4 regions of the Paenibacillus sp. CMM36 genome follow, and region 4 is predicted to be linked to each of the others. Evidence: riboswitches for the same ligand, from Rfam matches in the RefSeq annotation. Region 4 holds a riboswitch; each other region holds the start of a gene.
The links. Region 4 has a riboswitch for thiamine pyrophosphate ahead of thiC (phosphomethylpyrimidine synthase ThiC). Riboswitches for the same ligand answer to the same signal wherever they lie in the genome.
Positions count from the first base shown of each region.

Region 1: another riboswitch for thiamine pyrophosphate. It lies ahead of ACWA2B_RS19925 (ECF transporter S component); the one in region 4 lies ahead of thiC (phosphomethylpyrimidine synthase ThiC).
Region 2: another riboswitch for thiamine pyrophosphate. It lies ahead of ACWA2B_RS13830 (thiamine phosphate synthase); the one in region 4 lies ahead of thiC (phosphomethylpyrimidine synthase ThiC).
Region 3: another riboswitch for thiamine pyrophosphate. It lies ahead of tenA (thiaminase II); the one in region 4 lies ahead of thiC (phosphomethylpyrimidine synthase ThiC).

Region 1 is NZ_JBSEDY010000011.1:65,231-68,356, forward strand. It holds gene ACWA2B_RS19920 (ABC transporter ATP-binding protein) at 1-1,033, opposite strand, end outside; gene ACWA2B_RS19925 (ECF transporter S component) at 1,033-1,629, opposite strand; TPP riboswitch at 1,880-1,989, opposite strand; gene ACWA2B_RS19930 (TatD family hydrolase) at 2,033-2,830, opposite strand; gene ACWA2B_RS19935 (polynucleotide kinase-phosphatase) at 2,851-3,126, opposite strand, start outside.
Region 2 is NZ_JBSEDY010000006.1:403-3,528, forward strand. It holds gene ACWA2B_RS13825 (ABC-F family ATP-binding cassette domain-containing protein) at 1-1,463, shown strand, start outside; TPP riboswitch at 1,558-1,666, shown strand; gene ACWA2B_RS13830 (thiamine phosphate synthase) at 1,932-2,525, shown strand; gene thiO (glycine oxidase ThiO) at 2,590-3,126, shown strand, end outside.
Region 3 is NZ_JBSEDY010000005.1:92,278-95,403, reverse strand. It holds gene thiM (hydroxyethylthiazole kinase) at 1-493, opposite strand, end outside; gene tenA (thiaminase II) at 568-1,257, opposite strand; TPP riboswitch at 1,394-1,496, opposite strand; gene ACWA2B_RS12405 (hypothetical protein) at 1,504-1,686, shown strand; gene ACWA2B_RS12400 (AEC family transporter) at 1,675-2,628, opposite strand; gene ACWA2B_RS12395 (NAD-dependent malic enzyme) at 2,702-3,126, opposite strand, start outside.
Region 4 is NZ_JBSEDY010000003.1:455,216-458,341, forward strand. It holds gene ACWA2B_RS09325 (IclR family transcriptional regulator) at 183-926, shown strand; TPP riboswitch at 1,082-1,194, shown strand; gene thiC (phosphomethylpyrimidine synthase ThiC) at 1,382-3,126, shown strand, end outside.

The DNA.
Region 1 (3,126 bases), on a different contig from region 4:
TTTGAAACGCGAACCCGATACGCTCTGCCAGTTGTTCTGTACTGCCTGCCTCAATTCCGCGCACGCTATAACGTCCCTGTGTGCGAAGTAAGCGCATCATGGAGAGCAGTAGCGAGCTTTTGCCAGCCCCGTTTTCACCAACCACGCCAATCCAGTCGCCAGGCTTCACCTGCGCATGCTCCACATAAATCACTGAACTTAAACCGCGGAGGCCGCTAAAATGTTCCAGCTCCAGCACATCAGTCCCCGCACCATTCTGTTGCGTCACTGCTTCACTCCAACGTGGCGAAGACGCTTCATTCCATACTCCCGGATACCACACGCCGTACTCGGACAATGCCTGCCGGTGCACATGAAATACTTCTTGGGCCCTTCCATCTGCAATGATCTCCCCTTGAGCAGAAAGCACCACAATCCGATCCACATCATGGACAATTTCATTAATTTTATGCTCCACAATCACCAGTGTCTGGTCTACCGAAATGTTGCGAATGGTATCCCACACCTGTGTAGTGCCTTCCTCGTCCAACAAAGCCGTGGGCTCATCCAGAAAAAGCACTTCTGGCTCCATAGCCAGCACAGACGCAATCGCCAGCCGCTGCTTCATTCCCTGTGACATGCTGCCAATGGGCATATGTATATCATCCGTCGATAGACCCACCTGTATCAGCAGCTCGCGAATACGGGATCGCATCTGCTCCCGGGGAACCTGATTATTTTCCAACACAAAAGCCAGTTCCTCATCTGCATATGACATACAGAACTGCGTATCAGGATCTTGAAATACAATACCTGAGACACTTGGGATTACAGCAGCATCGCATTTCATAGGCACTTCTATCGTGCGTGGAATCAGACCGCTTAACACTTGGAGCAGTGTTGATTTACCGCATCCACTCGGTCCCAGTAGCAGCAGCTTTTCCCCCTTGCGGACAGACAAAGACATATTGTGAAAAAGCAGCTCTTGCTCACCGGGGAATTTCAACCGTAGCCGGGTGATCGAAGCCACCACATCTTCGGTTGCCCGGCTCATCAATCCAGCCCCTTATAATCTTGTTCCGTTGCAGGCCTCAAACTTCGCGTGACTCCGGTTACCTCCAATGCCTTAGCCAGATAGAACGCGAATACCCCGGCAATCACAATACTGCCAATCATCCGAAATCCAATATACAAAACATAGTTCCAAGTCGATAGCTGATCAATATACCCGTAGCTGAAGTCTAAAATCAGAGAAGTGACAGCCGCCCCAGCCGCAGCTAGCGAAGCAACCCACAGGTTTGCGTTCCGATACAGAAAAGCCGCAAAAAACAGCTCCGCTCCCAAGCCTTGCAGCAGGCCATAGTACAAGGTGGACATACCCCATTCGCTTCCCAAAAAAGCACTGACCGTTGCCGCTGCCACCTCTGCCAAAATCGCAACACCCGGCTTGCGAATGATGAGATAAGCAAACGTACCTGCCATAAACCACATGCCATACATCAGTTGCTCGGCGTGTAGACCCAATGGTTTCATCAAATCATAGGCAGGTCCCCATATTTTGTAGATCAACCCGAACACAACAGCGATCACAATCGTGACCAAAATATCCGTCAGTTTCAACCCTTTGGACGCTCTTACAGCAGTATTCATTATTGCGTGCTCCCCTTTTTCCTTATAGTTGGCCTCTTGGCCATGAAAAAAAGCTTGTCTGGAGCTGAATCTCCAGGCAAGCTTTATGCGCAGTAAAAGGTGAAGCACCATACAAAACATCATTCGTCGATATGCCTTATATAACCAGTAGTCTAAACTACTACACTGATACCCAGCCAAGTCAGGATCAAGGTAAAATGCTAGGACATACATTGAATCTATCGACAACCGCAAAAAAAAGCGGCATTCCTGTATAGTGTTCTTGGTTTCTCTACGCTGGCATTACCCAGATCAGATTTCACGGTCAGTGGCAAGGGCCACCCTCTCAGCCTGACTTTCTCAAGCTCCCGACAATGCTTTTTAATTCACTATAATATATACCACATCTATGGCTTTGACAATCCTATAATCCGAAGAAACGTTTAGCCGTTTCCGTCGTCGCGATTTCGATCTCCATCATGCTTCGACCTGTACATTCGGCTATCGTAGCAGCAATGTGAGCGAGATACATGGGCTCATTACGCCCTTCTTTAGGCTTCACAGGCAAATTACGCGGGGTCAAAAATGGAGCATCCGTTTCAATCATCAGACGGTCCAAGGGAATATCTCTGACCAGTTCACGCAGATGCTTCCCCCGCCGTTCGTCGCAAATCCAGCCGGTGATTCCGATATACAGTCCCATTTCTACATACGTACGCAATTCCTGTTCCGTGCCGGTAAAACAATGCACTACCGCTTTATCGACAAGCCCTTGATACTCCCGAAGCATAGCGACAAAGTCCTCATGTGCATCTCGTTCATGCAGAAATAACGGCATTTTCAGCTCACCCGCCAGTTGGATTTGCTCGACAAACCATCGGCGCTGCACATCACGTGGCGAAAAATCACGGTTATAGTCCAATCCGCATTCCCCTATGGATACGACCTGCGGCTGACCCGCCAACTGGCGGAGCTGCTGAATCGTGTCTGCACTGCAGTCTTTGGCATCATGGGGATGCACGCCAGCTGTCGCATACAGCTTGCCCGGATAACGCGCTGCATACTGAGAAGCTTCCCGACTGCTGCGGACACTGGTCCCGGTAATAATCAGCGGTGAAATCCCTACAGCCGCGGCTCTCTCTACCACCTGTTCCCGATCTGCATGAAACGAACGATGCATCAAGTTCACACCAATATCAATTAACGGTGTACCCCTTTCCATCTCAATCCCTCCCTCGCAAACTACAATCTTGGATCAATCGGCTCTGATTCCAGAGATAGTGCGGCAAGGACGCATTCATGAATACGATCTACCGTATCCTTGCGGACAAAACGTTCCACGCCTTCCATACCAAGCGCTCCTTCCATCAGGGCATGACGCTCCTTTTTGTTCGTTCGACGCTGCTTCAGACGCTTTAAATTCTCAGGGGCAAGATAATCCATACCGTAAATGATGTGCAAATACTTCCGGCCTCTCACCTTGATTGCAGGCTGAATCATCTTGTCCCGATTTTTCAT
Region 2 (3,126 bases), on a different contig from region 4:
GTGTAGGTTTGGTAGGAGCTAACGGTGTTGGTAAATCGACACTCATGAACATTCTCACTGGAAAATTGCTTAAGGATGAGGGTAAAGTGGAATGGACTCCACGTGTGCGTTACGGCTATCTGGATCAGCATACCAAGCTGACACCGGGCAAAACGGTACGTGATGTATTGAAGGATGCTTTTCTTCCTTTGTTGGAATTGGAAAAGGAAATGATGCAGATTACTGACAAAATGGGGGATGCTTCTCCTGATGAGTTGGAAGTGTTGCTGGAACAGATGGGTGAAATTCAGGAGCAACTGGATATGGGGGATTTTTACCTCATTGATGTAAAGGTTGAAGAGATGGCGAATGGACTAGGTCTGTCGGCCATAGGACTGGATCGGGATGTATCCGCACTTAGCGGCGGGCAACGGACAAAGGTTCTTCTTGCTAAGTTGCTGTTGGAAAAGCCGAACGTCCTGTTGCTGGATGAACCTACCAACTATTTGGATGTAGAGCATATTGAATGGCTTACGCGCTATTTGAAGGATTATCCTTATGCTTTTATTCTTATTTCACATGATACTGAATTTATGAACCAGGTCGTTAATGTTATTTATCATCTTGAATTTGCCAAGATGACCCGTTATTCAGCTAATTATGAAAAGTTTCTCGAAATGGCGGATCTAAACAAAGCCCAGCATATTGATGCTTATGAGAAGCAACAGGATTTTATTAAGAAACAGGAAGATTTTATTCAGCGTAATAAAGCGCGTGCCTCTACATCAGGCCGAGCAAAGAGCCGTGAAAAGCAGCTTGATCGGATCGAACGTATTGATAAGCCTGAAGAAGCCGCAAAACCAACCTTTCAATTCAAAGAGGCACGTGCAAGCGGAAAGACGGTATTTGAGGGTATTGATTTTGAGATTGGTTATACACATGCCCTTTTGCCTAAAATGTCCATGACGATTGAACGTGGCGAAAAGATTGCAATTGTCGGCTACAATGGTGTCGGTAAATCGACATTGCTCAAAACCATATTGGGAAAAATTCCGCCAATCAGTGGAAAAACCTATCAAGGTGATTTTTTGCAGCCCGCTTATTTTGAGCAGGAAGTAAAGGCCGAGAAAATTACACCGATTGACGATGTGTGGAATGAATTTCCGCATTTGAACCAGCATGAAGTACGAGCGCATTTGGCGCGTTGCGGTTTGAAAAATGAGCATATCACGCGTCCGCTATCTGCGCTCAGTGGTGGAGAACAGGCTAAAGTCCGTCTTTGCAAACTGTTAATGCGTGAAAGCAACTGGGTACTGTTCGATGAGCCTACCAACCACTTGGATGTTAAAGCAAAGGATGAGCTGAAACGTGCTTTGAAGGAATACAAAGGGACCGTATTGCTTGTATCTCACGAACCGGACTTTTACGAGGATTGGGTAACCAAAACGTGGAATGTGGAAGAGTGGTCAAGTAAAGTTAACTAAAATCAGCTAAATCCAGTTCCAGCAAATTTCACACGAAGTGGGGTTTGCAGAATTAGAAAAATATGCTAAGCTATCTTTAGCTTATACAATAAAATAGTCACACTAGGGGAGCCGCCCATGCGGCTGAGACGGAATAAATGGATTTCGGACCCTTTGCACCTGATCTGGGTTATGCCAGCGTAGGGAAGTGAGCGCCGTACAAACAAGGCAACACCATCTTTATTTTTGTTTGTGCGTGGGACGATACACGTATACGGATATCATGGTCCGTTCGATTATTGGACGTTCGTTAAACCACTTCCTTGGGGAAGTGGTTTTTTTGCGTTTCGTTCATTTTAAGTAGTTCGAGCTTCCGTAGACGATTCACATATAATCCCCTTTCATTCCTGCTGGTAGACGTGGCTGGCTAAGCTTAGATCCTTTAGTCCAATGTGAGGTGAAGACAAAATCGAATTACACGCAATTTCGATGGAAAAGGGCACTTTTGCACAAGCCGCCCAAGTGGCTGCTGTGATTTGTCCGTATGTTCATTATGTACACGCACGTTTAAAACAGAATGGTGCCTCTGCATTGCTTTCTTTGACTCGCAGCCTGGTGGAGCAGGAAGTTCCTTTGCAACAAATTGTAGTAAATGATCGTGTGGATGTAGCTTTACTTACTTTGGTCGGAGCCGTTCAATTACCAGCTAATGGATTACCTGTTGTGGATGTGAAAAGCCTACTTCCAAAGGGTACACGCTGTGGAGTGTCTGTACATTCCTTGGAGGAGATGCAAATTGCTGAGCGGGCAGGAGCGGACTATGTACTTTATGGTCACGTATATGAGACCCATTGTAAGCCCGGTATTGTACCGCGGGGTTTAGCTCAGCTTGAACATATTTGCAGACTGTCAAACATTCCGGTGATTGCGCTAGGCGGCATACAACCGCATCATATCCCGGAGCTTTATAGGGCCGGAGCAAGCGGAATTGCGGTGATGTCTGGTATATGGGAGGCTGAGTCGCCCGTTGCAGCTGCAATGGAGTATAGGCGAATGGCAGACCTTGTAGTTCACAGCCTGTAGCGAGAAAACGAGAGTAGAGGCAAGCTGAAAGCAGAAGGGTTTATGGAGAGGAGATACGGAACAAATGCTAAAGATACACACAGAGGAAAGAGTGATTGGACACGCTGAATGCTTGGTCATAGGTGGAGGTGTCATCGGCAGTTCCATTGCTTATCATGTGGCCAAGGAGGGAAGAAGTACGATTATGCTGGAACGATTGATCCCGGGTGAGGGAGCCTCAGGAGCAGCGGTTGGAATGCTGGCAGCGGAAAGTGAAGAGTTCACCGGCTCTGAGCTATCACGATTTGCTCGCATAAGTCGAGATGCATTCCCTGAGCTTGTCTGTGATCTAGAGCGTTTGTCAGGTATTTCGGTGGAATTCCGTACTGAAGGGTTTGTGACCCCTTTCCGTACGGAGACTGAAGGCCAAAAACGCTGGAAAGCTGCTAAAACGCGAGAGGGTGATTGTCCTATCTGGTGGGATGCGAAAGAATTGGCCCGACGAATTCCAGGTTTGGATGAACAAGCGATCGGGGCAATATATCGTTCAAAGGAGACACAAGTGGCTCCTGTCCAGCTTTGCCGTGCTTATGCAGGTGCTGCTGCGGTGCTGGGAGCAACG
Region 3 (3,126 bases), on a different contig from region 4:
TATTGAGCACTCGAGCAGCCCGAATTGCCAGATCGACATGGCCGCTGTCAGCACTGTCACCAGCATCTACGCCTTTAATCTCACGCGCTTCTCCAACAAGATGCGCGACTTCGGCCGCGTTGCCTCGTACCAAGGAGATTTTGACTTCATTCAGGATTCGCAGTGCAGACTCGGTTCTAAAGCTCGTTGCTCCCGCACCGACCGGATCTAGCAGGACTGGAACACCGTGTGCATTTGCTGATTGTCCAGCAATGATCATGGCATCCACCAGTTCGCGGTTCAGCGTACCGATGTTTAATACGACGGCTCCCGCTATTTTTGCCATGTCTGCTACTTCCTCGGGTGCATAGGCCATCACTGGGGAGGCACCCAATGCATACAGGCCGTTGGCGGTAAAGTTGGTGACTACCACATTGGTGATATTGTGAACGAGGGGTTTGCTATTTTGTACCTTCGTTAGGAGATCCGAATAACTTTTTTCCCATGTACTCATCATGATTATCCTCTCTATAGTTGGTGGTTTAACAGGACATTAACCGTACTTCACTCATCGAATTGACAGGCTGACTATTCCAAGACCGCTGCCTGCATCTGGACCGGCCATTCTTCCTGCTTATAAGCCATGTCCCAGAACTTATATTCCAGCTGGCAGCTCAGTATAAAATGCTCAATCATCCGCTCCCGCTCAGCAGCCGTTGCCCCTTCCGCCCAAGCATCTACACGTTCTCGGAACTTGAGTGTTGTATCATCAAGCTGGTCTCCATAAAAGCCAATCCATTCATAGAACGGATGGGACTTATCCGGCTTTACTTCATCTAGCAGCCTGCGGCCAATCTCGGCATACGTCCACATACATGGCAGCAGCACAGCCAAGATCTCGCCCAGGTTGCCCTCATGCGCAACCGTCAGCATGTGCCGGATATAGTGATGAGCCGACGGAGCGAGCGGATATCCCTGCAATTCTTCATAGGTCACCCCTGCGACAGCACAGAAATTTTGATGCGGATGAACCTCGCTGTGGAGAATAAAAGAGATTTGTTCATTAAATACATCCATGTCCTCCCGATTCGTGCATTTGGAGATTGCGATGCCGTATATCCGCATGTAGGCGTTCAAATATTCAAAGTCCTGTTTTACATAGTGAATCAGCTGTCCCCTTGTCAAACTTCCTTCAGCAATACCTCTCACAAAGGGATGCTCAAAAATCGCTTGAAAAATGCCGTCCGCCTGCCGACGGAGTTCTTGTGTAAAACTCAATTTCGCCACCTCCATAAAATTGAAGAGCAAGAAGTCCTGTAAGAATATAATTCCGGAACAACGCTAAAAAGCCGCCCCAGAAAAATGGAGCGGCTTCAACAATAGGCCCAATACGCAAAAAACGCTTGAAACCTTATATACGAAGGCTCCACTTTCCTACGCTAGTACGAACTAGATCAGGTTCAAAGGGTCCAAGATACGTTCTTGTCTCAGCCATAGCGGCTCCCCTAGTGGACTTCTATTCTTTTGACTATTACTGTACATACGTTCATACGCTATGTCAAACATGTCTATCTGGTCAAGGGCCAAACGACAGAGCTGAAGTTCGCTTCCGAGAGGGAAAAAGGCGCTGGAGAAGATCAGTTCCGTCTACACGAAGGAATTCGCGGCAGGCTCCAATGTCCAAATAATCAGCATTTATACCAATAGAGAAATCAGTACTGGGAGTGTAACGAGCGATATGACAGCACTGATGACAAAGGAGGAGGCTGTTTCTGATTCCAGGCTTTCAAAACGGGTGGCGATCATAGCAGCGACTGCTGAACCCGGGAAGGAAACGAGCAGAACTGCCTTCACAGTATCTGCAGACGACAGACCGCACAGGTAGGCGATCAGCAGCATTAATAAAGGCTGTACAATTGTTTTTAACAGTGCGATGGCAAAGGCACTTACACTAAAACTAATGTTGCGTACGCCAATGGTCACTCCGACAGCGAATAAAGCGGCCCCGGACGTAATGTCTCCGATTTGATTCAACGATTTGTTCAACAAATCCGGTGAATGGAAGCCGAACAAGGTCAAAATTACACCAATCAGTGGAACCAGCGCCAGCGGTTCTTTTAATCCATGAAGAATGGAGTCCCAGATTAACCTTCCGAGGTGACCGTTCCGTTCTTTGCCTGAATTCCTGCTGGCTACGGTAGCTATAATGGTAGCCGCCGGGTCAAGGACGGCATTGACTACGATCCCGGTAAGCGCAATCGGAATGGCGACAGCAGCGGAACCGTAGATGGCTCCAAGCACAGGAATGCCCATAAAAGCAAAGGTCGGCTGTGCCGAGTTCAAAGCAAACATGGCGGCATCCTTGACCGACTGCTTCCCCGCAAAGCGGGACAGTAGAAGGAGAACGGTAAAAAAGCCGACAATGCCAATGAACAGGGCCAGCAGGAATGGCCATTGCTCGATGAGCGCTTTCCTGTCCGTTGTCGTAATACCGATGAATAGATGCGCAGGTAGTGCAAATTTGGTAACGAGCGCATTTAGGGTTTTGGAGGAAGAGGCATCAAAGCTTTTGTAATGCCCCGCTAACCACCCTAAAATAATAACGAAAAAAATCGGCACCAAAATATACAAGATATGTCCGACACTCATAGATTGATTCTCCTTGCTTGAACTGACGTATTCTGCCTGTCTGAACAAGGCAATCTCTTTCTTAAATGGAGCATTAGTGAGGGTGATGTATTACGCTTTCCACTGCTTTGACCTTGACATATTCCGGTTTCCACATTGCATCCCGTATAGCTTGTTCAACATTTGAAATGTGTGCCTGAGCTACCTGATCCTGAATCGCTGCTTTCGCTACCGCAACCGCAACAACGTACGAAACATCACGTAATTTTTGGATATGAGGGAGCAACGCACCGCCAGGCTTATTCGAATCTACGCCATTGGCAACGGCATCTGCTGCGGCTGTAAACATCGCAGGGGTAATCCTTTTGGCTTTAACCACAATCGCACCCAGACCCAGTCCCGGGAACACAAAGGCATTGTTCGCCTGTCCAATTTCAAATTTCGTACCGTTATAAGTGACGGGGTCAAAGGGGCTTCCGGTAGCAATTAATGCCTTGCCATCGGTCCACCGTATTAGAT
Region 4 (3,126 bases):
AAAGTCAACGCCTGAACCGGAAAAGTAAAAATGATGCAAAGAATTGTCGATGTTTGTTCTCGTTCTGTAATATGGTTGTCACAAAAACATCGGTTTACAGTAGCCGCGACTATTCTATATAATTTATGTAACCATGTTTCATAGTGTGAAACGAATATGGATACAAGAGGAGCGGTTCACGAATGGAAGACCGTAAATTAACCGTTCGCGCTGTAGAGCGTGCACTTGATATATTGCTGTGTTTTACCGCAGATTCGGATCTTGGCCTAACGGAGATTGCCTCCAAAATTGGTCTACATAAAAGCACGGTTCATCGGCTGCTGACTACGTTGGAGGATCGGGGCTTTGTCGTTCGGAATGCCGAAACGGAAAAATATCGACTTGGCTTCCGCATTTGGGAGCTATCCACACATTTGTCCCAAAGTGACGAGCCGGCGGTGTTGTTACAGCCTGCAATGGAAGGACTGCGTGACCGTCTGGGCGAAACGGTCAGCTTGTACTTACGGGACGGCAGCATGCGTATTCGCATACAAGCCGTGCAGAGCAATCAGGCGATCCGCAGGGTTGCGCCTGTGGGTGCGCGTATGCCGCTGGCTGTAGGAGCCTCCAGTAAGGTGCTGGCTGCCTTTATGCCGCCGCAGGAGCTGGAAGCCCTGCTAAGCGGGAATGAATGGCCGCCCTCGGTAGACGCGGAGGTCTATAAAGCCCAGCTGCAGGACATTCGCGAGAAGGGCTATGCGACCAGCTATGAAGAACGGGAGCCAGGGGCCGCTGCTGTGGCAGCACCAATTGTGAACCGGAAGGGACAGGTCACTGCGGCTTTATCTGTATCCGGTCCGGTCAGTCGGCTTGCACCCGAGACGCTACATGACTTTGCTCCGATTTTGATCGAAGCGGCGAAGGAAATGGGGCTTATGCTTCCGTAACAAGAATGAATGCAGTTGAAGCAAGCAAAGTGATTTGGTGAGGAGCGTCTTCTTGCTAAATGGAACCTAGAAGGGTTGCCAAAGCCATAAATTTGAAGTAGTCTGATAAGGATGGCGGGATGTCTGTTATGTCCGCCTCATGTGAATAGAAGTATCGCAGTTACTGGGGGAGCCTGTAATGCCGGGCTGAGATGGAATCGTGTAAGATTCCGGACCCTTTGCACCTGATCTGGATCATACCAGCGTAGGGAAGTAATCGGCCATTGAAATGTATACGCAGCTGCTGTCTACGGTGACGCATTGGAATAGGATTATTCCACATGTGCACGGTCTGGATAGCTGCCTCGTTAGATTAGCCGGTTCCCTCGGGAACCGGCTTTTTTGCATAGATCAGCGCCACCCTGGGAATGGTTCCGGATCGGTGTGTCATTTCATCGAAACAGGAGGAATGGACAATGAAGCCGACAGAAGTAGAAGGAACAAAAGGAACAGAATTTAAATCAGCAGAAGTAAGGTTGGCAGGAACAAGGGAAGTTGGGGTAGAGAAGACAAACGGGGAGCAAGCCAGTGGGGTAACGCCCTTTCCAGGGAGCCGTAAGGTATATATTCAAGGCTCGCGGCCGGACATTGCCGTCCCAGAGCGGGAAATTGCTCTTCATCCTACACATACGCCGCAGGGCACGGAGCATCATGAGCCATTGCGTGTGTACGATACGAGCGGTCCCATGACTGACGAAGCCTATCAGGTCGATATCCGTCAGGGCCTGCCTCCATTACGGCGAGCTTGGGCACTGGAACGGGGCGATGTGGAGGCTTACGAGGGACGCGCCGTCAAACCGGAGGATAATGGACTGAAACCTGGCTCCAAACGGGAGACAGTTGAATTTCCCGGCGTGACCAACCGTCCGCTTCGTGCTTCGCAAGGTCGTACAGTGACGCAAATGCATTATGCACGGCAAGGGATCATTACGCCCGAAATGGAATTTGCGGCGATCCGCGAAGGGGTGGAGCCTGAGTTTGTACGGCAGGAATTGGCGGCTGGACGAGCCATTTTGCCTTCGAATATCAATCACCCGGAAAGTGAGCCGATGGTCATTGGGCGTCATTTTCACGTGAAGATCAATGCGAACATTGGTAATTCTGCGGTTACCTCCTCGATTGAGGAGGAAGTGGAGAAAATGACCTGGGCTGTGCGTTGGGGCTCGGATACAGTTATGGACCTATCCACAGGCCGTAATATCCATACCACACGTGAATGGATCATTCGGAATTCTCCTGTACCGATTGGAACTGTGCCGCTGTATCAGGCACTTGAAAAGGTGAACGGCGAAGCAGAAGCGCTGACGTGGGAGTTGTATCGCGATACGCTGATCGAGCAGGCGGAGCAGGGAGTGGACTATTTTACAATTCATGCGGGTGTATTGCTGCGGTATATACCGATGACGGCGAATAGAATGACGGGAATTGTGTCCCGTGGCGGGTCGATCATGGCAGCCTGGTGCCTTGCGCACCATCAGGAGAATTTTTTGTATACACATTTTGAAGAAATCTGCGAAATTATGAAAGCCTATGATGTGGCCTTTTCTCTCGGGGATGGTCTACGTCCAGGTAGTATCTATGATGCGAATGATGAAGCACAGTTTGCAGAGCTGGAAACGTTGGGCGAGCTAACGCAAATCGCATGGAAGCATGATGTTCAGGTCATGATTGAGGGGCCGGGACATGTCCCTATGCATAAAATCAAAGAGAATGTGGATTTGCAAATGGAGATTTGTAAGGAAGCTCCTTTCTATACCTTGGGACCGCTCACGACGGATATTGCCCCCGGATATGATCATATTACCTCAGCCATCGGGGCGGCGATGATCGGTTGGTTCGGGACGTCCATGCTGTGCTATGTTACGCCTAAGGAGCATTTGGGTCTTCCGAATAAGGATGATGTCCGTGAGGGTGTCATTACCTACAAAATTGCGGCACATGCTGCCGATCTGGCGAAGGGCCATCCACGGGCGCAGCAGCGGGATGATGCTTTGTCCAAGGCACGCTTTGAGTTCCGCTGGCGGGATCAGTTCAATCTGTCGCTTGATCCCGAGCGGGCCTTGTCCTACCATGATGAAACGCTACCAGCAGAGGGAGCCAAGGAAGCACATTTTTGCTCGATGTGCGGCCCCAAATTTTGTAGTATGCGCATCACGCAGGA